Regions from separate parts of the Neptunomonas sp. XY-337 genome, predicted to be linked through region 2. Evidence: predicted binding sites of a transcription regulator. Region 2 holds the regulator's gene; each other region holds the start of a gene.
What was found. Region 2 encodes LexA, which represses DNA repair genes until DNA is damaged. Its sites were predicted from a motif close to TACTGTNTANNTANACAGTA; they were not measured.
Positions count from the first base shown of each region.

Region 1: E4L36_RS15295 (SdrD B-like domain-containing protein) is a predicted target of LexA. The motif match lies at 5,657-5,676, and genes of this name have one in related genera.
Region 3: imuA (translesion DNA synthesis-associated protein ImuA) is a predicted target of LexA. The motif match lies at 1,906-1,925, and genes of this name have one in related genera.

Region 1 covers NZ_SPLL01000007.1:101,705-108,845, reverse strand. The annotation lists gene E4L36_RS15325 (SPFH domain-containing protein) at 1-410, opposite strand, end outside; gene E4L36_RS15320 (NfeD family protein) at 432-893, opposite strand; gene E4L36_RS15315 (DUF1127 domain-containing protein) at 1,052-1,297, opposite strand; gene E4L36_RS15310 (DEAD/DEAH box helicase) at 1,674-3,005, shown strand; gene E4L36_RS15305 (DMT family transporter) at 3,027-3,905, shown strand; gene phaZ (polyhydroxyalkanoate depolymerase) at 4,155-5,378, shown strand; gene E4L36_RS15295 (SdrD B-like domain-containing protein) at 5,701-7,141, shown strand, end outside.
Region 2 covers NZ_SPLL01000006.1:288,307-295,447, forward strand. The annotation lists gene E4L36_RS14745 (DNA topoisomerase I) at 9-716, opposite strand; gene topA (type I DNA topoisomerase) at 916-3,567, shown strand; gene E4L36_RS14755 (DUF6586 family protein) at 3,595-4,119, shown strand; gene E4L36_RS14760 (ABC transporter ATP-binding protein) at 4,119-4,379, shown strand; gene E4L36_RS14765 (SulA-like leucine-rich domain-containing protein) at 4,391-4,864, opposite strand; gene lexA (transcriptional repressor LexA) at 4,861-5,475, opposite strand; gene dinG (ATP-dependent DNA helicase DinG) at 5,602-7,141, shown strand, end outside.
Region 3 covers NZ_SPLL01000003.1:566,838-573,978, reverse strand. The annotation lists gene E4L36_RS09865 (PQQ-dependent sugar dehydrogenase) at 1-569, shown strand, start outside; gene E4L36_RS09860 (HD domain-containing phosphohydrolase) at 652-1,812, shown strand; gene imuA (translesion DNA synthesis-associated protein ImuA) at 1,940-2,605, shown strand; gene E4L36_RS09850 (DNA polymerase Y family protein) at 2,610-4,031, shown strand; gene E4L36_RS09845 (error-prone DNA polymerase) at 4,004-7,102, shown strand; gene E4L36_RS09840 (sensor domain-containing diguanylate cyclase) at 7,099-7,141, opposite strand, start outside.

The DNA.
Region 1 (7,141 bases), on a different contig from region 2:
ATCTGCTCACGCGAAGAGAGCGCATCATCCAAACCCATCTCACCGATGATCGAACGCAAGGATGTCTGCACCAAGTTTTGAATCGCAATAATATAGTTCTCTACACCATAAACAGCTTTCTCTGGTGCAACGATATTGATGTAAGCCACAGCGTTAGCGATGATTACCGCGTTGTCGCGGGTGATTACCTCTTGCGAGGGAATATCCAGAACAATATCTTTTGTGGTCACTTTATAAGCCACCTGATCCATATAAGGTACGATCAGATTAAGACCCGGCCCCAGCGTACAATTATATTTGCCCAACCGCTGCACAACCCACTTGGAACCTTGGGGAACAATCTTGACCCCCATCGCCAACGTGATGATCACCAAAAAGAGGACAACACCTGCAATACTTAAGCCTTCCATAGTACAAACTCCGCAAATAAATTAACGCTTTTCAACCAGTAACGTATTACCCGACAGCTCAATGACGCTCACGCGATCACCCAGCTCCACGTCACTGCTACAAATAAACTCCCACTCATCATCGCCCAGCAGCGGTGTGGTAAAGCGCACGCGCCCGCGATGATGCTCACCAGGGCGGCGGATAACCTGCCCCACTTGCCCAGCAATCGCTTCCTTTGCCATCCCTGCGCGTGTCTTATCGCGCATTTTAGGGCGCAGCAGTAAAAACCACAGCCCAGCCAGGGCAGACGTCAAACCGGCCCAAATCGCCACCTGCCAACTGAGTGAGAGATCAGGGTCGACTGCTAATACGCCGCCCACAATGATCGCCGCGATACCAAACCAAACGATCGTAAAGCTTGGGATAAAAATCTCTGCAGCAATCAGCAGCATCCCTAGCACCAACCAGTGCCAATACAACACCGTGCCTTCCATCGTATGCATGACTCCTTTCTAAAATGTGACAAGCACACCTCTCGTAGCTGCGCTCGCCGTTAGACGAACCGTCCAATCTAAGATCAGGTATCAAGGTTCGTCACCTGATACCTGACGGTACTACATAACTCTTGCCGCGCGTACCCATTTTCCGGCAAGAGTTGAGGTCAGCCGGTGCTTTCTTGCAGTTCCCTGCTTGCTACCGGAGGCTCTGTTTTCGCACTCTCGTTGCTCGGTTTTACCGCAATATCCTGCTCTTGCGGCACCGGAGCGACATGCTTACCCAACCGGTACAAACCCACATCATTGAGTAAGCGATCATCCAGATGAGCGGTGGACTGATACGTGTAGTGGTTTTCAATAGCCTGCTTGCAACGCAGATAAGCCGCAGTAAAAAGGCCTAGAAATGTCATAACGGACTCCTTAAATAAAAGAGCCGGGATAACTTCTACAGAGGGGATTAACCAAAAACGCCGCGAAGTTATCCGCGGCGTGAGTGAAATTAGGACCTAGCCGCAAGACACAAAAAGCCGCGCTTCCAATGCACCATCGAAGCGAAGCGATGGGAAATAGAATTGGCGTTTAAGCGTGTCATGGCTAGCAAAGTCCTTTTGAGAGTAAATAACCACTTGCAAATGTTTTGCAAGAACGATCCATTAGAGATACTGCAGCATTAGCTGTCAACTACTTTTTCTAGGAAATGCAATAACTTCTCGCCCCGTTTCCAGCATTTCGCTAAACTAGCGCCCTGTTTTTATCCCCTATCGACCATCAATTCATCGGTGTTTTATGTCCGCTTTCGGCTCTCTGGGACTGTGTCCTGAACTTCAATTCACGCTACAAGAGCTGGGCTACCGCCAGCCTACCCCTATTCAGGAAGCCGCCATTCCCATGGTACTTGAGGGGAATGACTTGATTGCCGAAGCGCAAACAGGAACCGGGAAAACCGCAAGCTTTGCGCTGCCAATGATTGAGCAGCTGAGCCGCCAACCTCAAGGCCCTGAGTACTATCCGATCCGCGGCTTAGTGCTGGTACCTACTCGTGAGCTGGCAATCCAAGTTGCTGACGCGACACTAGCCTATGGGCTAGCGCTCGGAATGCGCGTTATCTCCATTTATGGCGGCGTGCGCTTTGATAACCAGATTCGCAAAATGAAGCGCGGCGCAGATATTTTAGTGGCAACGCCAGGGCGTTTACTCGAGATGCTACGCCAGAAGAAATTCACGCTCGATCACTTGGAGTTTTTAGTGCTCGACGAAGCTGATCGCATGTTAGATTTGGGTTTCATCCATGACCTCAGGGCGATTTTATCCTTCACCCCCGCACAGAAGCAGACTCTCCTCTTTTCGGCGACCTTCACACCTGCGGTCGAAAAGCTCACCGACGGGCTCTTGAATGCTCCCGAGCGGGTCAGTGTTGCGCCGCGTAATGCCACCAGCAAAAAGGTCACCCAGCACGCATTTGCTATCGACAATCGCGACAAAACCGACATTCTGAGCTACCTGATTACGGGCTGTGGCTGGCAGCAAACCTTAGTTTTTGCTCGCACTAAACGCCGTGCCGAACAAGTGTCACAAGCCCTGCAAAAAGAGGGAATCAATGCCGTTTCCATCCACGGAGATAAAAATCAACGAGAGCGCAGTGCAGCGCTCGCTGCATTTACAGCCGGTGAAGCCACCGCTTTGATTGCAACGGATGTAGCGGCGCGAGGGCTTGATATTGAGGGACTACCCCGGGTTATCAATTACGATATTCCGCAGCAAGCCGAAGCCTATGTCCACCGTATTGGGCGCACTGGACGTGCAGGACAAACGGGCATCGCGTTCTCGTTTTGCTCACCTGATGAAAAAGCACTGTGGGCGGATATCGGCCAATTGATTGGCAAACAGATACCGCTGCAACCCGTTCCGCTGGTCGAAAACGGTAAGCTGGTGATGCAATCAGCTCCCCCTGCCCCGCGCCGAGGCCAAAAAAATCGGCGCCCTAAACCTCATAAAGCGGCTAACAAACCAGCAGCAAAGGGAAAAGCCCAGAGCGCCAACAAGCCAACCCGCCAAAAGCCAGCGGCTGATACTAAGCCTGCGAAGAAACCGGGTGCTCGCCGCTCCCTCTTTAAATAGACCTGAAACGCGAGAGACACCATGGGTTTGTGGATCCCTTTTACGCTCTTTGCAGCGTTTATGCAGTCTTGGCGTAACGCCTTTCAAAGCCAATTAAGTAAAGAGGTGAGCACTGCGGGCGTAACGCTCGCCCGTTTTATCTACGCAAGCCCACTGGCTGTATTGTATTTGGTTATGCTGTATCAAGTATCGCCGGCCCCGCTACCCACCGTCACCACCAAGCTTAGCGTGATGGTCATACTCGCTAGCGTGTCACAAATCGTGGCCACCGCACTCATGGTGAAACTGTTCCAGTTACGTAATTATGCTATTGGTGTTGGGCTGGCAAAAAGCGAAGCAATTATCGCTGCCACACTCGGGGCGCTATTCTTTGCCGCCCCCTTAAATATGCTGGCATGGGTTGGCGTTATTGTTGGGGGTATTGCGGTGTGGCTGATGAGCGCGGCGGGTTCTTTTAAAACGCTCTCATGGCGTACCGTGCTGCTCGGTGTTGGCAGCGGCCTTGCGTTTGCACTGACCACATTATGGGTCCGTGAGGCCAGCCTGATACTTGCTTTGCCTTTTCCACACGGGGCTGCATGGGTGCTAGTCGCGGTGATTTCGCTGCAAACATTAATGCTGCTAGCTTGGATCGGCTGGCGTGAGCCTGAAACGTTACACGCGCTTTATCAGCGCCCCAAGAAGACATTTTTGATCAGTTTATGCAGTTGTTTAGGCTCTCTAGGTTGGTTTACCGCTATGAGCTTAGAAACGGTTGCATTGGTCAAAACGCTGGGGCAGGTTGAAGTGCTATTTACCCTCCTAATATCAGCACGTTTTTTTAAGGACGCACTCGCCCCTCGCGATCTCTTAGGGTTAGGGCTGATTGTGGCTGGTGCCGTTTGCGTTATCATCGCTTAGCAAATCATTGTGCATTGCAGCAAAATAAATCACTTACAGGTCAACTAGTTAATTAACAAAATATCTAAGTAAATAAAAGACTTAGACTAACGGCCATTGGCCGGGCCCTAAATGCTGTGCTATTTCTATTTGCAAGGCCACCTCGTGTGCCTATAAAATAATCAAAAATTGTGCACCGCAAAAAAAATGGCCTGCGTTGTTGTTCCTATGCTTTGGCCTGACTAAACCAACACTGGTGAGGATTCTTCTATGCTGTATCAAGTGCACCATGCCATGAATCAATCCGTTCAGCCGATCCATCTTTGGGCGCAGGCATGGAAAAAACAACTCAAGCTTCCTTGGATGCTTCCGTTTACATTTAGCTCGGCAACGCGCACAACGCTAGCCACGCTTGAGCTGATCGAACGACTGACCGATAACTATGAAAAGCCTGCATTTGGCTTAAATGAAACGACTATCAATGGTGAAACCGTGCGTGTCCGTGAAGAGGTGGTTCATTCACTACCCTTCTGTGATCTGTTGCACTTCCGTCGCGCTGGCAAATACAAGCAGCCCAAAGTGCTCATCGCAGCCCCGATGTCAGGGCACTATGCAACGTTGCTACGTGGCACAGTTGAGCAATTTTTACCAGATCACGAGGTATACATTACCGACTGGCAAAATGCTCGTGACGTACCGCTGCGCGAAGGCGGCTTTAGCTTTGATGACTATGTTCGTTATCTTATTGAGTTCTTAGATCACCTTGGCCCTGACACACACTTAATCGCCGTGTGCCAGCCAAGTGTGCCAGCAATTGTCGCTACCACAGTGATGGCTGAGCGAGACAATCCAAACCAACCACGTTCGCTGATCTTAATGGGCGGACCAATCGATACCCGCGTTAACCCAACCGAGGTCAACGATTACGCGTCAGGCAAAGACTTAGAGTGGTTTGAAAATAACGTCATCTGCACCGTTCCGGGCGACTTCCCAGGGGCAGGCCAAAAGGTATATCCAGGCTTTATTCAACTATCTGGCTTTATGAGCATGAATATCGACAGCCATGTTCGTAAGCACTTTAAGTTCTTCGGTGACTTAATCAAAGGCGATGGTGATAGCGCTGAAGCACACCGTAGCTTCTATAACGAATATCTCGCGGTGATGGACCTGCCCGCTGAATTTTATCTAGATACGATTAGACGCGTATTTCTGGAACATCGTCTTCCTAAGGGCGAAATGACGTTCGAAGATAAACTCATCGATACGAGTAAAGTCACTTTTCCTTCACTACTCACCATTGAAGGTGAGGATGACGACATCACAGGTAAAGGACAAACCAAAGCGGCACATGATGTATTGAGCGGTCTACCAGAAAAGCAACGCCAACATTATGTTCAACCCGAGGTTGGCCACTATGGCATTTTCAACGGACGTCGCTTCCGCGAAGAAGTGGCACCAACCATCAAGACATTTATCCAAAACTGCGGCAAATAAGCCCACATCCTCCGCGCTCATGCGCGGAGGCTCTTTTTATCCGAATATCTCTCTTGCCCCACCTCGAAACAAAAAAAGACTCCTTTAAAAGACAGTTTTATATAAACAAAGAAGTCGTCCGCACAATTTAAAATTAACAAAAGATTAACAGAAAAAAATATATTCAAAAAAGCAGAAACTTTCGAACAAAAATCAATATAAACAACAAACAAGCATTTTATTTAAAATCCTCTTCTATACTGAATCTCACACTTTTCACCTCAAGTTTAAATTCGTTTTGCCGAATTAATAAACACTAATAAACCCAATAAAAAGTGACCATATGAGCTCAGTAAAATTAAAACCTCTGTATTTTGCTCTGTCTGCGGCACTCTATGTCCCTCACGGGATGGCTGTAACAAACACCAACGTTGTTAAAAGCCTTAACGCTGCTTCCAATCCAATCGACTCGGGTGAGATCTTTGCTTATAACATGGCATGGAGTTGCCCTGGTTCTGTTAGCCCTGCTGACGACTGCTTGAATATGCGTATCGCTGACACGCTGCCTGAGTATGTTCAAGCAACGGCATTGCCATCATCTGATGGCAAGCTTGCCAAGGTGTGTGTACAGGCACCTCTGGCGCCATTACCCGACTTTTCCAGCTGCTCCCAACCCGGTGTCAGTACCTCTTCACCGGTGGCAGCCGGATCTACGCTTCACTTCGTGTTTAACAGCCGTATCACGGCAGGTGATTCGGGCTCTCTCACACTAGAGACCCGCTTTGAACCAGGTAGCACTCCAGATGGGCGTTCGGTCACCAACGATGCAACGATCACCGCCGAATGTGATAGCGCAGCAGATCCCGGCTGTAGTGATCCAGCGCCTCGTACCAGCACCAGCGACCCGATCACAGCATCAGCAACGGATGAGACATCTATCGTCAAATCCGTGCTTTCTGAAGGTGCCATCACGTACGATACCAGCTACCGCATTCGCGTTTGTCCAAGCAGCGATAACATCGGTTTTATTACGCCTGAAAACCTAGTGATCGAAGATACACTACCGGACGGCGCAAACTTTGTTTCAGCATCTGTTGCGCCAAATAGCGGTACAGGCACCGCAGGTGACCCGCTCACGTGGGAGATCATCAGTTTATCCAGCTGCCAAAATATCGATGTTGTCGTTAACTATCCATCAGGCGGCACCAACACAACCGGGGCTAGCAAAACCAATACCGCCACCCTCGACTACGAGATCAACAGTACGCCCGCGACAACACTGTCAGATGATGCTGTTATCACCCTAGACAACCCAAATCCGTCTATTTCAGCATCGAAAAGCGCCTCCGATCAGTTCGTTAACCCTAACCAGACGATGAGCTACACCATCACTGGGCGCAACAACGGTAACATCCCCTTGGGGATGACGATTGCAGACACTATTCCAAACCAATGCGATGTCACCACACTCGACGTGCGCAATGCTGATACCTATATCCTCAACATTGATACTAACGGGGATGGCGTTAGCGACCGCACCGATACCGAAGCCGACGCAGGTAGCACACACACCTATTCAAGCGGCGACATTACCTTTTCAGTAGGTGAAACGCTGATTAGTTTTAGCGCAGCATTCGGTAGCGCGGGTTCGCCTTCCGTGCCATTTACAGGCAGTAATAGCCGTTCAGTCACCATCGCTTGTGATGTGATCAACCCAGGTATCGATGGAAGCACCATCACCATGCCTGCACCTATCACAAATACCGCAACCATCGATGGTGCGA
Region 2 (7,141 bases):
TGGGGACGTTAGCCTAAATAGCTGTCTAATGAGTCCTCGAGCGCGCCGCCACGGTAAATTTTCTTGGGTTCAAGTTCAAGGATACGGGGCTGGATCTCATCGATCAGTGGCTGTTTCTGTTTCGGTGGCACCATCGCGCGCACCAAAACGGCTTTAGCGTGCTTATAGTGGGATAGGGCAGTCAGTTTATCATTCTGTGTTAGCAGTTGATTCGCTTGGCTAACGTGCGCGTTAGCAACCACGCGAATATTCAACCAATAGAGCTCTTTGGCGTAGCTGGAGCCGAGCGCATAGGGCAGCTCGTTTTTTTCTACCATATCTTTAAGTAGATTCTCTGTGTAGTTCACATAGATCTGGAAGCGCTTGAGGTCTCGATCACTCGTGAAGCCCCGTTGCCCTTGTGTCATGCGGTCGGCGGTTTCTTTCTGGGCGTTCACTTGGGTCATGAGGTCTGAGTCAGGCGCGAGTGTGCTGATCTCTTCGATATAGCGTAACGCATGGCGATTCAGCCTATCCAGCAGTTCCGGCATACAGCCTGCTGCTTTGAGCATACTGATCGCTTCTAAGCAGTGTAGCGTCTGTTTGCCAAGCCATTGCAGGCGGTTAGAAACGTTGCGCGCGTTGGTTTCTCGGCGGGTAATAAAGTAGCTCACCGATACAGCAATTGAGCCAATAAGGGCTATTATAAGCAGATAGATTAGATTTTCTTCAGACATATACGATATAACCTATCACAAGTGGTTGAATAAAAAGTATTTTTTATTCAATCTGTCCCAGCGCTTGAAAAGTAACTTAATGGTCATAGATTATAATAGTAAATCAGTTTTTTGACAGACTTGCTTGACCGAAGGGCGCTAAGCCCCTATATATGCTCGCTGTTTTTGTATCGCCGTTTAGCCCGAGGACATCGACCCGATGGGAAAATCACTCGTAATTGTGGAATCACCCGCAAAAGCCAAGACTATAAATAAGTACCTTGGTAACCAGTATGTAGTTAAGTCCAGTGTGGGCCACATCCGTGATCTGCCGACCAGCGGCAGTGCACAAAAGAGCGACCCTAAAGCTCGTGCTAAACAAGCGGCGTTAACGCGTAAGATGTCACCCGACGAGAAAGCTGTCTATAAAGCCAAAAAGGCGAAAGAGCAGCTGATTGCACGGATGGGCGTTAACCCAGAAAAAGATTGGGAAGCGCACTATCAAGTGTTGCCGGGCAAAGAGAAGGTTGTTGATGAGCTAAAACGGCTCGCAAAAGATGCCGACACTATCTATCTCGCGACCGATTTGGACCGCGAAGGGGAAGCGATCGCGTGGCACCTGCGCGAGGCGATTGGTGGTGATGATGAGCGCTACCGTCGTGTGGTCTTTAACGAGATCACCAAAAAGGCTATCACGGCAGCGTTTGATGATCCAGGCGAGCTGGATATGCACCATGTTAACGCTCAACAAGCCCGTCGCTTTTTGGATCGGGTGGTGGGTTACATGCTCTCGCCTTTACTGTGGGAAAAGATTGCTCGCGGCCTATCGGCTGGGCGAGTACAGTCGGTTGCTGTAAAGCTGGTTGTTGAGCGCGAGAAAGAGATTCGTGCCTTTATCCCAGAAGAGTACTGGGAAGTACACGCCGGTGCTGAAACGCAAGAGAAAGATGCGCTGCGCCTGCAGGTTGCCAAAAACGCGGGTAAGGCGTTTCGTCCAACCTCTGAACAAGAGACACAGCAGCATCTAGAGCAGTTGCGCCAGTCAACACTGGAAGTGGTCAGCCGTGACGACCGCGCAACCAGCAGCAAACCATCTGCGCCGTTCATCACATCAACGCTACAGCAAGCTGCAAGCACGCGTTTGGGCTTTGGCGTTAAAAAGACCATGATGATGGCCCAGCGCCTCTACGAGGCGGGTTATATCACCTACATGCGTACCGATTCCACCAACCTTAGTGCAGAAGCGGTTGCGGCCTGCCGTGAGTATATTGGCGATAACTTCGGTAGTAAGTACCTGCCAGAGACAGCGAACAGTTATAGCAGTAAAGAGGGCGCTCAAGAGGCCCACGAGGCGATTCGCCCATCAGATGTTTCTATTGAGCCGGTCAGCCTAAAAGGCATGGAGCGCGACGCAGAGCGCCTATACGACCTGATTCGTCGTCAGTTCTTGGCGTGCCAAATGACGCCAGCTCAGTACACCAGTACCCGAATTACCGTGAAGGCTGGCGATTACGAGCTAACCACAAAGGGCCGTATTCTGCGCTTTGACGGTTACACCAAAGTGATGCCGAGCAAAGGCAAAGGTGATGAAGATATCATCCTTCCGGATGTGAAATCCGGCGAAATTCTCACGTTATCTGATCTTGAGCCGAAGCAGCATTTCACTAAGCCAACCGCTCGCTACACAGAAGCAAGCTTAGTTAAAGAGCTTGAGAAAAGAGGTATTGGCCGCCCATCGACATATGCGTCTATTATCTCGACGATTCAGGATCGCGGTTATGTTGAAGTCCAAAACCGCCGTTTCTACGCCTGTAAAATGGGCGATATCGTGACAGAGCGTTTGAACGAAAACTTCAACGATCTGATGGACTACAGCTTTACAGCCCGTATGGAAGATGCCCTTGATGATATCGCCCACGGCGAGGCTGAATGGCGCGAGCTACTGAACCGCTTCTACGCAGGCTTTACCCGCAAGCTGGAAGAGGCGCAGAGCAGTGAAGATGGAATGCGCCCTAACACGCCAACGGATACAGATATCGACTGCCCAGAGTGTGGCCGCCATATGATGATCCGTACCGGCAGTACCGGGGTGTTCTTAGGCTGTTCAGGCTATAACTTGCCGCCTAAAGAGCGTTGCAAGGCGACTATTAATCTCACGCCGGGCGATGAGGTGGTTAGCGTAGATGGTGATGATGAAGAGGAATCTCGCATCCTGATCAACAAACGCCGCTGCCACATCTGCGACAGTGCGATGGATAGTTATCTCATCGATGAAACACGCAAACTCCATGTGTGTGGCAATAACCCCGACTGCTCGGGCTATGAGATCGAAAAAGGGCAATTCCGCATCAAAGGCTATGATGGTCCGTCTATCGAGTGTGATAAATGCGGCAACGAGATGCAGCTCAAGAATGGCCGTTTTGGTAAGTTCTTCGGCTGTACTAATGAAGCGTGTAAGAACACGCGTAAACTGCTGAAAAATGGTGAGCCTGCGCCACCAAAAATGGACCCAGTGCCGATGCCAGAGCTGGCTTGTGAAAAGGTAGAAGATACCTACATCCTGCGTGATGGTGCATCAGGTCTGTTCTTGGCAGCGAGCCAGTTCCCGCGTAACCGCGAGACGCGTGCGCCTAAAATTGCTGAGCTACTACCGCACCAGAGCGAGATTGATCCAAAGTACGCGTTCTTGTTTAGCGCGCCAACGCACGATACCGAGGGTAATCCAACGATCGTACGTTATAGCCGCAAGACAAAGGAGCAGTATGTGATGACTGAGGTCAATGGCAAAGCAACCGGCTGGCGTGCATTCTATCAAGAGGGTGCTTGGGTGGTTGAGCAACCGAAACCTAAGGCTAAAGCGAAGAAAAAGTGATGGCGCTGTAACGCAAAGGAAGAGACGATGAGCGATCTATATTTAGCAAGAACCAACCAAAAATTACATTTTGTGCGGTTGCACCTAGAAGCACTGGAGCGCGCTCATCAATCGACCGGCTGGAGCCAGCATGCAGAGGTTGAGTCATACAACGAATCGGTGTTGTTTCACTTGGCGTCCGCCTATGGTGCGTTCTTGCGCGAGATTGCAGAGAAGTATCGTTTTAGTCCGGCAGCTGTAAACACGATTGCCGACCTAGAAGCGCAGTTTGAAGCGTCTGGCCAAGAATCGCCAGAGCGTGCCGAGCTGCACAATCTAGAGGCGAATGAAAGCAGTTGGCTGCATAAGATGCTCGCTGCGTATGATGCGTGTTGGCTCGCATCTGATGAGCGTAAGGCCGCCTCCGATACGGTGAGCGTATCTGAGATTCATGTCATGCAAATAAACCCAGACCACGCAGAGGATTCGGACATACTAGCCGAGTACCGACGCTGGTTTGGTGAGTTCCAAGGTTTAGTTGAGCGGCTACGCGCCGGAATGCAAGAGTGGTAATGGATAGTAGTGATGTAGACCAGCCGGAAACGGTGTTGGAGATTGTAAAGCTCGAATCAGGTGATTATGTCATGCGTAAAGCGGGTGAAAAAACACCGCTGATGACGTTGAATATATCCGAGAAGGTGAAAACCAACTTAAGTGGAAAGTCTGAAGAGCTTGCGCGGCTGATGTTGGTTGCAGGTGCGCAGATTATGTCTGATTTATCTGAAGAGGTTGAGAAAGCATCCGAGCCTCCCATGCCATCGGTCATCCATTGACCCGCTGACTTTTAGTGTGTACGGCGCGTACGCACTAAAATTCCATGGCTTCTGCCCGCAGTGGCCGACGCTTCTAACGCGCTAATCTCGTTTTCTGTAATAGCGCCTTGCCAACTGATAACTGCATGGTAGGTGCCAGCCCGAAGGGCTTTGGCCGCCAAATCGAGTGCGCTGTTTTTTGTTGATGGGTGAAGCAAGATCACCTTGTTTAGGTCTATACCTGCCTCAATCAGCATCTCTTTCGGCAGGTCTTTTGGTGGATCAATCCAAGCAAACCAACGATCATCAGCGCTGAGTTGTGCCAGCAATGGCATTAAAAATGGTACATCGTCTAGGTTGGTTGTTGCGGTGATGATTTCCGTAATTTTTCCGTAGCGGGTGTCGTTTTTTGCTTTGATGGGTTTACGGCGGATCTGAGTATTCGCCACGCGCGCAGGTTTTTTAACCCGCGCCTCGCTCATGATAAACGGCAGCTGCTCCATCATGGCTCACTTCCTTGGCGTATAACACCAACGCCTAGCCCTTCAATCGATAGCTCCGATTCGCGTAGGTCGACTTCAATCGGTTCAAACTCAGGGTTTTCTGCAATCAAATAGACCATGTGGTTTTCGCGATGGAAGCGCTTCACTGTTACTTCGTCGCCAATACGCGCGACAACGATTTGGCCTTCTCTTGCTTCGGTGCATTGATGAACAGCAAGGAGGTCTCCATCCATAATGCCGACATCTTTCATGCTCGTGCCCTTGACCCGCAGCAAATAGTGCGCCGGTGGATGAAAGAAGTCGGATGAGATGGTGCAATGCTCTTCTATATGCTCTTGCGCCAGCACCGGAGAGCCCGCAGCTACGCGGCCAACAATCGGCAATCCTTGGTCTGGTTGTTCAAGATCGGGAATGCGGATACCACGCGAGGTGCCGGGGATGATTTCAATGGCGTTTTTGCGGGCGAGCGCTTTTAAATGTTCTTCTGCTGCATTGGCAGATTTGAAGCCGAGTGTCTTGGCAATATCGGCGCGTGTTGGCGGGTATCCGGTGGCTTCGATGTGTTCGCGGATACATGCTAAAACTTCTGACTGTCTTTTTGTGAGCTTCATAATCGTGCCTGTTTTTATATACAGTATCTGTGATTATATACAGCAAGTGAGTCAAGTAAAGTCATTTCTCTGTTTATATATCCAGTAAATTGGTATGATCGCCGCACGATTAAATAGGGCAGTTTTCTCTTGTTAAGCGACGATCTAAAACAAACCATCCAGCAAAGCTATCGCACCTTCTTGCAGCAACATGATTTGAAGCCCCGTTATGGGCAAAAGATGATGATTGCGGCGGTGGCGCGTACGTTGGGTGGTATCAGCTTTGGCGACAAGAAAGAGCGCACCAGCGAAAACCATCTGTGCGTGATCGAGGCCGGTACTGGCACCGGCAAGACGATGGCCTATTTGCTGAGTGCCATCCCCATTGCGAAAGCACGCAGTAAATCGCTTGTGATCTCAACGGCCACCGTGGCCTTGCAGGAGCAGTTGATCAATAAAGACCTCCCAGAGGCTGCAAAGCTAGTTGATGGTTATGTGTCATACGTACTGGCTAAGGGGCGAGGGCGTTACTTCTGTATTTCACAGGCGGAGAAACTGCTGATCTCTCAAGATGAGTTAGGTCAGATGGCGCTGTATGAGGACGAGGTTGATCAGAAGCTGGATGCCGGTGTCATCGCGTTATATCGCCAGCTACTAGACCGCTTTGCCGCAGGTGAATGGGATGGCGATCGTGACAGCTTAGAACAAGAGCTAGACGAGCCCCTATGGTATCCGCTGACTAGCGATCACACCCGTTGTACCAACCGCCGTTGCAGCAACTTTTCGGTGTGCCCGTTCTACAAGTCGCGCGACACCATGGATAAAGCCGATATCGTGGTTGCCAACCACGACTTGGTTTTGGCTGATCTCTCCTTGGGCGGCGGTGCTATTCTGCCTGAGCCAGAAAACAGCATCTATATCTTCGATGAGGCACACCACCTTGCCTCGAAGGCCATTGGCCACTTTTCCTACAGTATGCGGATTAAGGCGACGCAAAAGTGGCTGAAAGGATCGGAAAAGCAGCTCAATCAACTGTTAGACGAAACAGATCATCACCCCGTTATCACTAACTATCTAGAAAAGATGGCCCAGCCGGGTGTTGATATGATGAGCTTTTTGGATGGCTTCAACACTACGCTCCATCTGATGTTGATTGATGGCCAAGAAAGTGTGCCTGAGCGTTTCCGTTTCCCGCAGGGGCTTATTCCTGAAAAGCTCAGCGAAACAGCTAAACAAATGGCGTTTGCCACCGAAAAGTGGATGCTCAAGGCCGAGCAGATCTTGGATGTACTGAAAGAAGCGCTAGATGGTGGTGTTCCCGAAATCAGCAAGGATGTGGCTGAGCGCTGGTATCCGCGTGTCGGCCAGATATGGCTGCGATCACAAGCGATCTATGCACTTAATAAAAGCTACGCAACACCTGACCCAGAAGGTAGCGCACCGACGGCGCGTTGGATCTCGCTGCGCGAATCGCTTGATGGTCGCGACTTTGATTGCCAAAGCAGCCCCGTGTCAGCTGCGGCGACGCTGCAGGAAAACCTCTGGAAGCACGCGTTTGGCGCGGTGCTCACATCAGCAACGATGACAGCGTTAGGGCGCTTTGACCGGATTATCGATGAGCTGGGTCTTCCCGCGGATGTTACTTGCGAGAGGCTCCCAAGCCCCTTCGATTATCAGCAGCGGGCAACCC
Region 3 (7,141 bases), on a different contig from region 2:
TACGCAACCCGGTAGGCTTAGCGTGGTCGCCACATGAGCAGCGGCTCTATGCAACCAATAATGGCCCTGATCATCTGGGCTTTGAACAGCCCCCGGAACAACTTGTTGCGCTCTCTGCAGGCTCTTTTCATGGTATGCCATGGTATCAATATGATGGCGAGCAGGTGTTTCGTGATCGTTGTCAGCGCTCGCAGCCGCCTCAGCGTAAAGATCAGGTGGAACACCCTGTTACAACCTTTCCCGCACGACAAGCACCGCTGGGCCTCGACTTTGTTCCAGAGCAGTCTGTTTATGGGAGCCTGAGCGGTCAATTGCTGGTGGCGTTTCATGGCTCTTGGGCGGTGGATGCAACAGGCTCTGCTGCAAGCCGACGGCCCCCAAAAATAACTGCCTTACATCTAGAAGATGGTGCTGTTATTACGCAGCAGGATATTGTTTCGGGCTTTCAGTTAGATGATGGGCAGCGTTGGGCGCGGCCTGTGGATCTGCTGGCATTGCCCGATGGGAGAATTCTGTTTAGTAGTGACGGGCCAACATCTGCCATTTTTAAATTAACACCTATTCCGTAGTTAGCGTGAGATTCTGCCCTTTCATGGGCTGTGTGAGTCCGTTTAGCTTATTAGTATCTGCCTTTGAGGTTTTAGACAGAGTATGGCTCGGTTAGCTTATCAACACCTTCCATCCGCATTTGGTGCATTGAGCGTCAATAACTCGTTAAATCGTAATTTGGAAGCGGTTTTGAATGTTGTGCAGGGACGTTACCGCGATATTGTGCGCATTAACTTTGTGGGCTACGAAGCACAAACAAACACGCTGAAAGCGTATTTAACAACCGCGGGTGCAGAGGAGCCCATGTCGCACCATGAGGCTAAGATGACGGCTGACAACCCGCTCTACCCGCTCATGCAGGACCCCGCAGCGCGCTTGATTCGCGAGCTAGACGAGCTGCCACACAGTGATAGCGCCCAACGGTTACTGAAGCTGGGTATCAAAAGTAGCTATGCCGTACCGATCTTTGATCAGAAACGCTTTCTGGGGCTGCTCTTCTTTGCTTCCTCGATGCCTAAACGCTTCTCCTCGGTGGTGATTCGTACTCAGTTAGATGTGATCGCCAAACTTATGGAGGTGGTATTAATCGCAGAGAGCTATGCCGTACAGGGTGTTATTGGTACCGCTAAAACACTGAAAGATGTCGCTTCTCTAAGGGATAACGAAACCGGCCAGCACCTTGAACGTATGGCGCGTTATAGCCGAGTGATTGCGCGTAAGTTAGCACGGGATACGCCCCTTAGTGATGAGTATATCGAGGATATATTCACCTTTGCGCCCCTGCATGACATCGGCAAAATTGCCATTCCAGACAGCATCTTGCTGAAGGCCGGGCCGCTCACGGAAGAGGAGTACACCACCATGAAGGAGCATACGGTGCGGGGGCTCGAAATTATCGATCAAGCACTCACAAACCTGCGCTTGGAAGAGAAAAGCTACAGCCAAATTTTGCGCCATATTGTGCATCTGCATCATGAAAACTGGGATGGCTCAGGTTATCCATGCCAGTTGGTTGCGGAGGCGATCCCTTTAGAAGCGCGCATTGTACGTGTGGCAGATGTCTACGACGCACTGACTAGCGAGCGCCCCTACAAAGCAGCTTGGTCGAGCGAAGATGCCCTTGCATTCTTGCGCCAAGAGAGTGGCATACAGTTTGATCCTGCTTGTGTGGCAGCGTTAGAAGCCTCCATCGAAGAGGTGTTAGAGATCGCGAAAAGCTTTGCAGATGAAGCGGATGCCACCACAGGGTGTGTTATTTCATAAGCGCTTTTACCCTGATCAACAGGGAGCGTATGACAGCCTGTAGCAACGATCTTTGCATCCCCGGCTTGCACTTTGCCTTAAACTGCATAAAAATACTGTATAAATAAACAGTATTTGTTGGTGCGTTATGGGTACAACATCGCTCAATCAAATGATCCACTCCGGCGTGCTATGGCAAGGCCAGCAAGCATCGGTGGATAACTTTGTGAGTACTGGCTTTCAGCAGTTGGATCAGCAGCTAGGTGGCGGCTGGCAGCTAGGGAACTTGGTGGAGTTGCTATGTCAGCAACCCGGCTGCGGCGAGTTACGGCTCTTGCTGCCGCTGCTGTTAGAACGCCAAACGCCTGAAAAATGGCTGCTCTGGGTGGATCCTCCATGGTTGCCTTATGCGCCGGCACTGCGTGCTTCGGGGCTGAATCTTGATCACATTCTCGTGGTGCATACACGTCAACTTAAAGAAACCGGTTGGGTACTCGAGCAGGCCCTGAAAAGCGGCTGCTGTAGTGCGGTACTCGGTTGGCTCCCCTCAGGGCAGGAAAAAATGGTGCGCCGATTACAAGTGGCGGCAAATGAGACCGGTACACTCGGCTTTTTATTGCGTCCTTGGGCTGCGCGTGAACAAAGCTCTGCCGCACCCTACCGTTTACAGCTGGAGCCGGCTTCGCAGGGTATTTCGTTAACGCTACTCAAGCGCAAAGGCGGTTGGGCACAACCAGAGATCAACCTTGCGGTGGGCGAAGATCAGCTCTTGCCCGCGCTACAGGCTGTACCCACACTTCATGCAGTAGGTTAGCACGATGGCTGGGTCACTGTGGTGTTACCTGCACTTTCCGCTACTCCCGCTGGAGGCGCACTATACCGATCAAGCATGTTCGCAAGCGGCAGCACTGCTAGATGAACGCGGTACCCACGTGTTGCTGTGTAATGCGGCAGCGACGGCGCAGGGCGTCTCTGCTGGGATGGCAATAGCGACCGCCTACAGCTTAGCGCCAGAGCTACGTTGTTATACGCGTCACCCTGAGCAAGAGCCGAGTAGCTTAGAGGCACTTGCCATGTGGGCCGGGCGGTTTAGTGCGCAAATTAGCCTCTATCCGCCCTATGGCCTTTTGCTAGAGGCCGGTTCAATGCTGCACTATTTTGGTGGTTTATCGCCCTACTTAGCACAGCTGCACAGTGCGTTGGATACGCTGCACTGGAGTGCGGAGATCGCCACAGGGCATACACCTTTAGCGGCTAAAGTGTTGGCTGAAACAGGAGGTTTTACCGCTGAAGAGGCAAGCGCGCATTGTACACGCCTTGAGCGCTTACCCATTCGTGGATTGAATCTTGAGCAGAAGGTGGTACAGCGCTTAGAAGGGATGGGTATTCAACATGTGAAGCAATTGCGCGCGCTGCCAAGCGATGCATTAACACGGCGTTTTGGTAAAACGCTACCGCGCTATCTGGCGCAGCTGTTTGGTGAACAGCCAGATCCACCGCGCTACTTTACGCCACCGAAGCATTTCACCCGCCATCTTATCTTGCCCCATGAGCTTGAGCATAGCGGTGGTTTGCGCTTTCCGCTGCGACGCCTGCTTGCCGAGATGGAGGGGTATCTACGCCAATGTCAGTTATCTGCGCAAGAGACTACACTCACATTGCGCCTGCGTGACCTTGAGACTCAGGAACTTCAAGTGCGGCATAGCCGTGCGGAGTTGCAAGCGTCTGTGTGGATGTCGTTGTGGGAACTGCGCCTAGAGCGGGTACGTTTAACCCAGCCGGTTATCGAGATCACCCTGCGTGCACAGGGTTTGGCACCACTCGAGGTGATGACAACTGACCTGTTTAATTCAGCCGCCGCAGTGGATACCCCTGAGCACTTGGTGAGTAAACTACAAACCCGTTTAGGGATTGATGCTGTGCAACGGATGGTGATGGTGGCAGATCACCGCCCTGAAAAGAGCTATCGTTGGGTGCTACCCGACAGCCGTTGCAAAGAGGTCCACCTTCCCCCTTCAGGGGCTAGGCCGCACTGGTTGCTGCCCAAACCCGCAGACTTAGCGGCAGCAGAGATCACCCAGTGGCAGCCATTATGTGGCCCTGAGCGTATTGTGGGAGGCTGGTGGGATACTTTGCCCGTCCGGCGTGATTACTACATCGCCCGCAGCCCCGATGGACGTTTGGGGTGGATCTTCCGTGATGCGAACCGCCAATGGTATCTGCATGGGTGGTTTGGCTAGTGGTGGCGCCATTTCCCTATGCTGAACTGCATGTGCTGAGCAATTTTAGCTTTCTGCGTGGTGCCTCCCACCCTGAGGAGCTGGTCGCACGGGCGGCTGAGTTGGGTTATCAAGCGCTTGCCTTGACCGATGAGTGCTCTGTCGCAGGTGTGGTAAGGGCGTGGGAGGAAGCCAAAGCACAGCAGATTAAACTCATTATTGGCAGTGTCTTTCGCCTCGATGATGAGCAAGTGATTTTGCTGGCATGTAACCGGCGCGGCTACGGGCAGCTATGCGAACTGATCACGCAAGCGAGGCGCCGTGCAGAGAAAGGTAAATATCAGGTCACCTGGGATGATTTTGTTCACCAATCTGACTGCCTCTTACTCTACTTGGCAGGTGATGACTTAAACAGCGCGCGCCGGCGTATGGCGCATCTGAAAACGCTATTTCCCAAACGTCTTTGGTGGATGGTCAGCCGTTTACTGAGCGGTGATGATCAGTGGCGTTTTCAGCAGCAGTGCCGTATTGCCAATCAGCTGGGTGTGCCGCTGGTATGTGGGAATCGTGTTGAGATGCACAACCCTGCACGTCAGCCGCTGCACGATGTATTAGCGGCTATCCGCGAACAAACGTCTATCCAGCAAGCCGGTTATCTTTTAGCAGCCAATGGTGAGCAGCATCTACGCTCGTTTAAAAAGCTCACCTCGCTATATCCGGCGGATATGCTGGCCTCCACGGTAGATATTGCCGCCCGCTGCTGCTTTGAGCTCTCTGAGCTGCGCTATGAATACCCTGCTGAACTTGTGCCTGAAGGGCGCAGCGCTGCTGAACATCTGCGCGCTTTAGTGCTGCGTGGCCAACAACTGCGCTTTCCTGAAGGGGTACCAGATGCCATTGCACAGCAGATTGAGCGCGAACTTCACCTGATCGCTGAGCTGGGCTATGAACACTATTTTCTAACGATTGAAGATATTGTGCGCTTTGCTCGCCAGCAGGGCATCCTCTGCCAAGGGCGCGGTTCAGCGGCGAACTCAGTGGTATGTTATTGCTTGCATATCACCGAGGCAGACCCGCGGGAGGTTAGCTTGCTAATTGAGCGCTTTATCTCCAAAGAGCGTGATGAGCCGCCCGATATCGATGTGGATTTTGAGCATGAACGCCGTGAAGAGGTGATTCAGTACATTTACCAACGCTATGGCCGTGAACGAGCAGGGCTGGCAGCCACGGTAATTAGCTACCGTGCCAAAAGTGCCATTCGTGATGTGGGTAAAGCACTAGGCATGGATGAGAGTTATCTGAGCTGGATTATCGCTCAGTTAGAGCGTCGCGAAGGGCGTGAGGTTTGGCTAGCGCAGTTGGCTGAGCTAGGTGGCGAGGAGCCATCGCCCTTATATCGCCACTTTGTCGCGCTGGTGGAGGAGATTCTGGGATTTCCGCGCCACTTGTCACAGCATGTGGGCGGTTTTGTGATTGCCGCGCAGGCGCTTTGCCAATTGGTACCGATCGAGAATGCTGCGATGACAGACCGTACTGTGATTCAGTGGAATAAGGATGATCTGGAGTCGCTAGGGTTGCTCAAAGTGGATGTGCTGGCGTTGGGAATGCTCACGGCGATACGCAAAACGCTATGCCTGCTGGCAAAGCAAGGCGAGCCCGTGACACGGATTCAGGATATTCCGCGCGGCGATAGCCATACCTATGACATGCTTTGTCGTGGTGACAGCATGGGAGTCTTTCAGGTGGAGTCGCGGGCGCAGATGAATATGCTGCCGCGCTTGCGGCCACGCAGTTACTACGATCTAGTGATCGAGGTGGCGATTGTGCGGCCAGGCCCCATTCAAGGGGATATGGTGCACCCCTATCTAACACGCCGCCAGCAACAAGCGCCGATTAGCTATCCAAGCCCTGAGGTGGAGCAGGTGCTAAAGCGCACGTTAGGCGTGCCCATTTTTCAGGAGCAGGTGATTCAACTGGCGATGGTAGCGGCCGGTTTTAGCGGCGGTGAAGCCGACCAGTTACGCCGCGCGATGGCTGCATGGCGGCGCAGCGGTTATATCCGCGAGTACCAACAAAAACTGATGGAGGGGATGCAAGCACGTGGTTATGAGCGCGAGTTTGCGGAGCGTATCTGCCGCCAGATTGAGGGCTTTGGCGAGTATGGCTTCCCTGAATCACATGCAGCCAGCTTTGCCTTGTTGGTGTATATCTCAGCGTGGTTGAAATGCCACTATCCCGTGCAGTTTTGCTGTGGGCTACTGAATAGTCAGCCGTTAGGTTTCTACTCCCCTGCACAGTTAATACAGGATTTACAGCGCCACGGCGCAGAGGTAGAAGGTGTCGATATTAACCTGAGCACTTGGGATTCGTCGGTTGTGGTGGACGGAACCAAGCTGCGGCTAGGCTTTCGCTTGATTAAAGGGTTGCGTTATGACGCTGTGGCAGCGTTATTAAGCGCTCGGGAGCAGGGGGCATTCCGGTCATTGCAAGACGCACGCCGACGCTGCCAGTTGCATCAGCAGGATTGGGATGCGCTGGCAGCAGCGGGGGCGCTGAATAGTATTGCGGGCCACCGTTTTCAAGCTCGTTGGGAGTTATTGGCGCCGCAACATGCTATGGCATTAGATCCGCTGACTCATGTGGCCGAGTCCCGCTTGGCATTGGCTGCACCGGATGAAAAGCAAGATGTTGAGGAGGACTATCGTCACCTTGGTTTAAGCCTTGGCCGCCATCCGCTAGCGCTATTACGGGCGCAAGGTGAGCTACAGGGCTGCAAGCAAGCGGAACAGTTAATGGCATGTCGGCATGGCCAGCTAGTGACGGTAGCGGGCTTGGTAACAAACCGCCAACGGCCGGGTACAGCAACCGGCGTTACCTTTGTCACGCTTGAGGATGAAACGGGGCAGATGAATCTTGTCGTGTGGCGGGATACGGCCAAAGCGCAGCGCAAAGCGCTCCTGACCGCCCAACTGTTGCAGGTGACTGGCGTGTTGGAGTGTGAAGGTGATGTGATCCATGTGGTGGCGGGTAAACTACGGGATATTAGCGAGCAGTGGCGCACGTTAACGGTGAAATCGCGTGATTTTCACTAGCTGATGTCTACTAGTTCACTATGAGCACGGGGCTGTGTA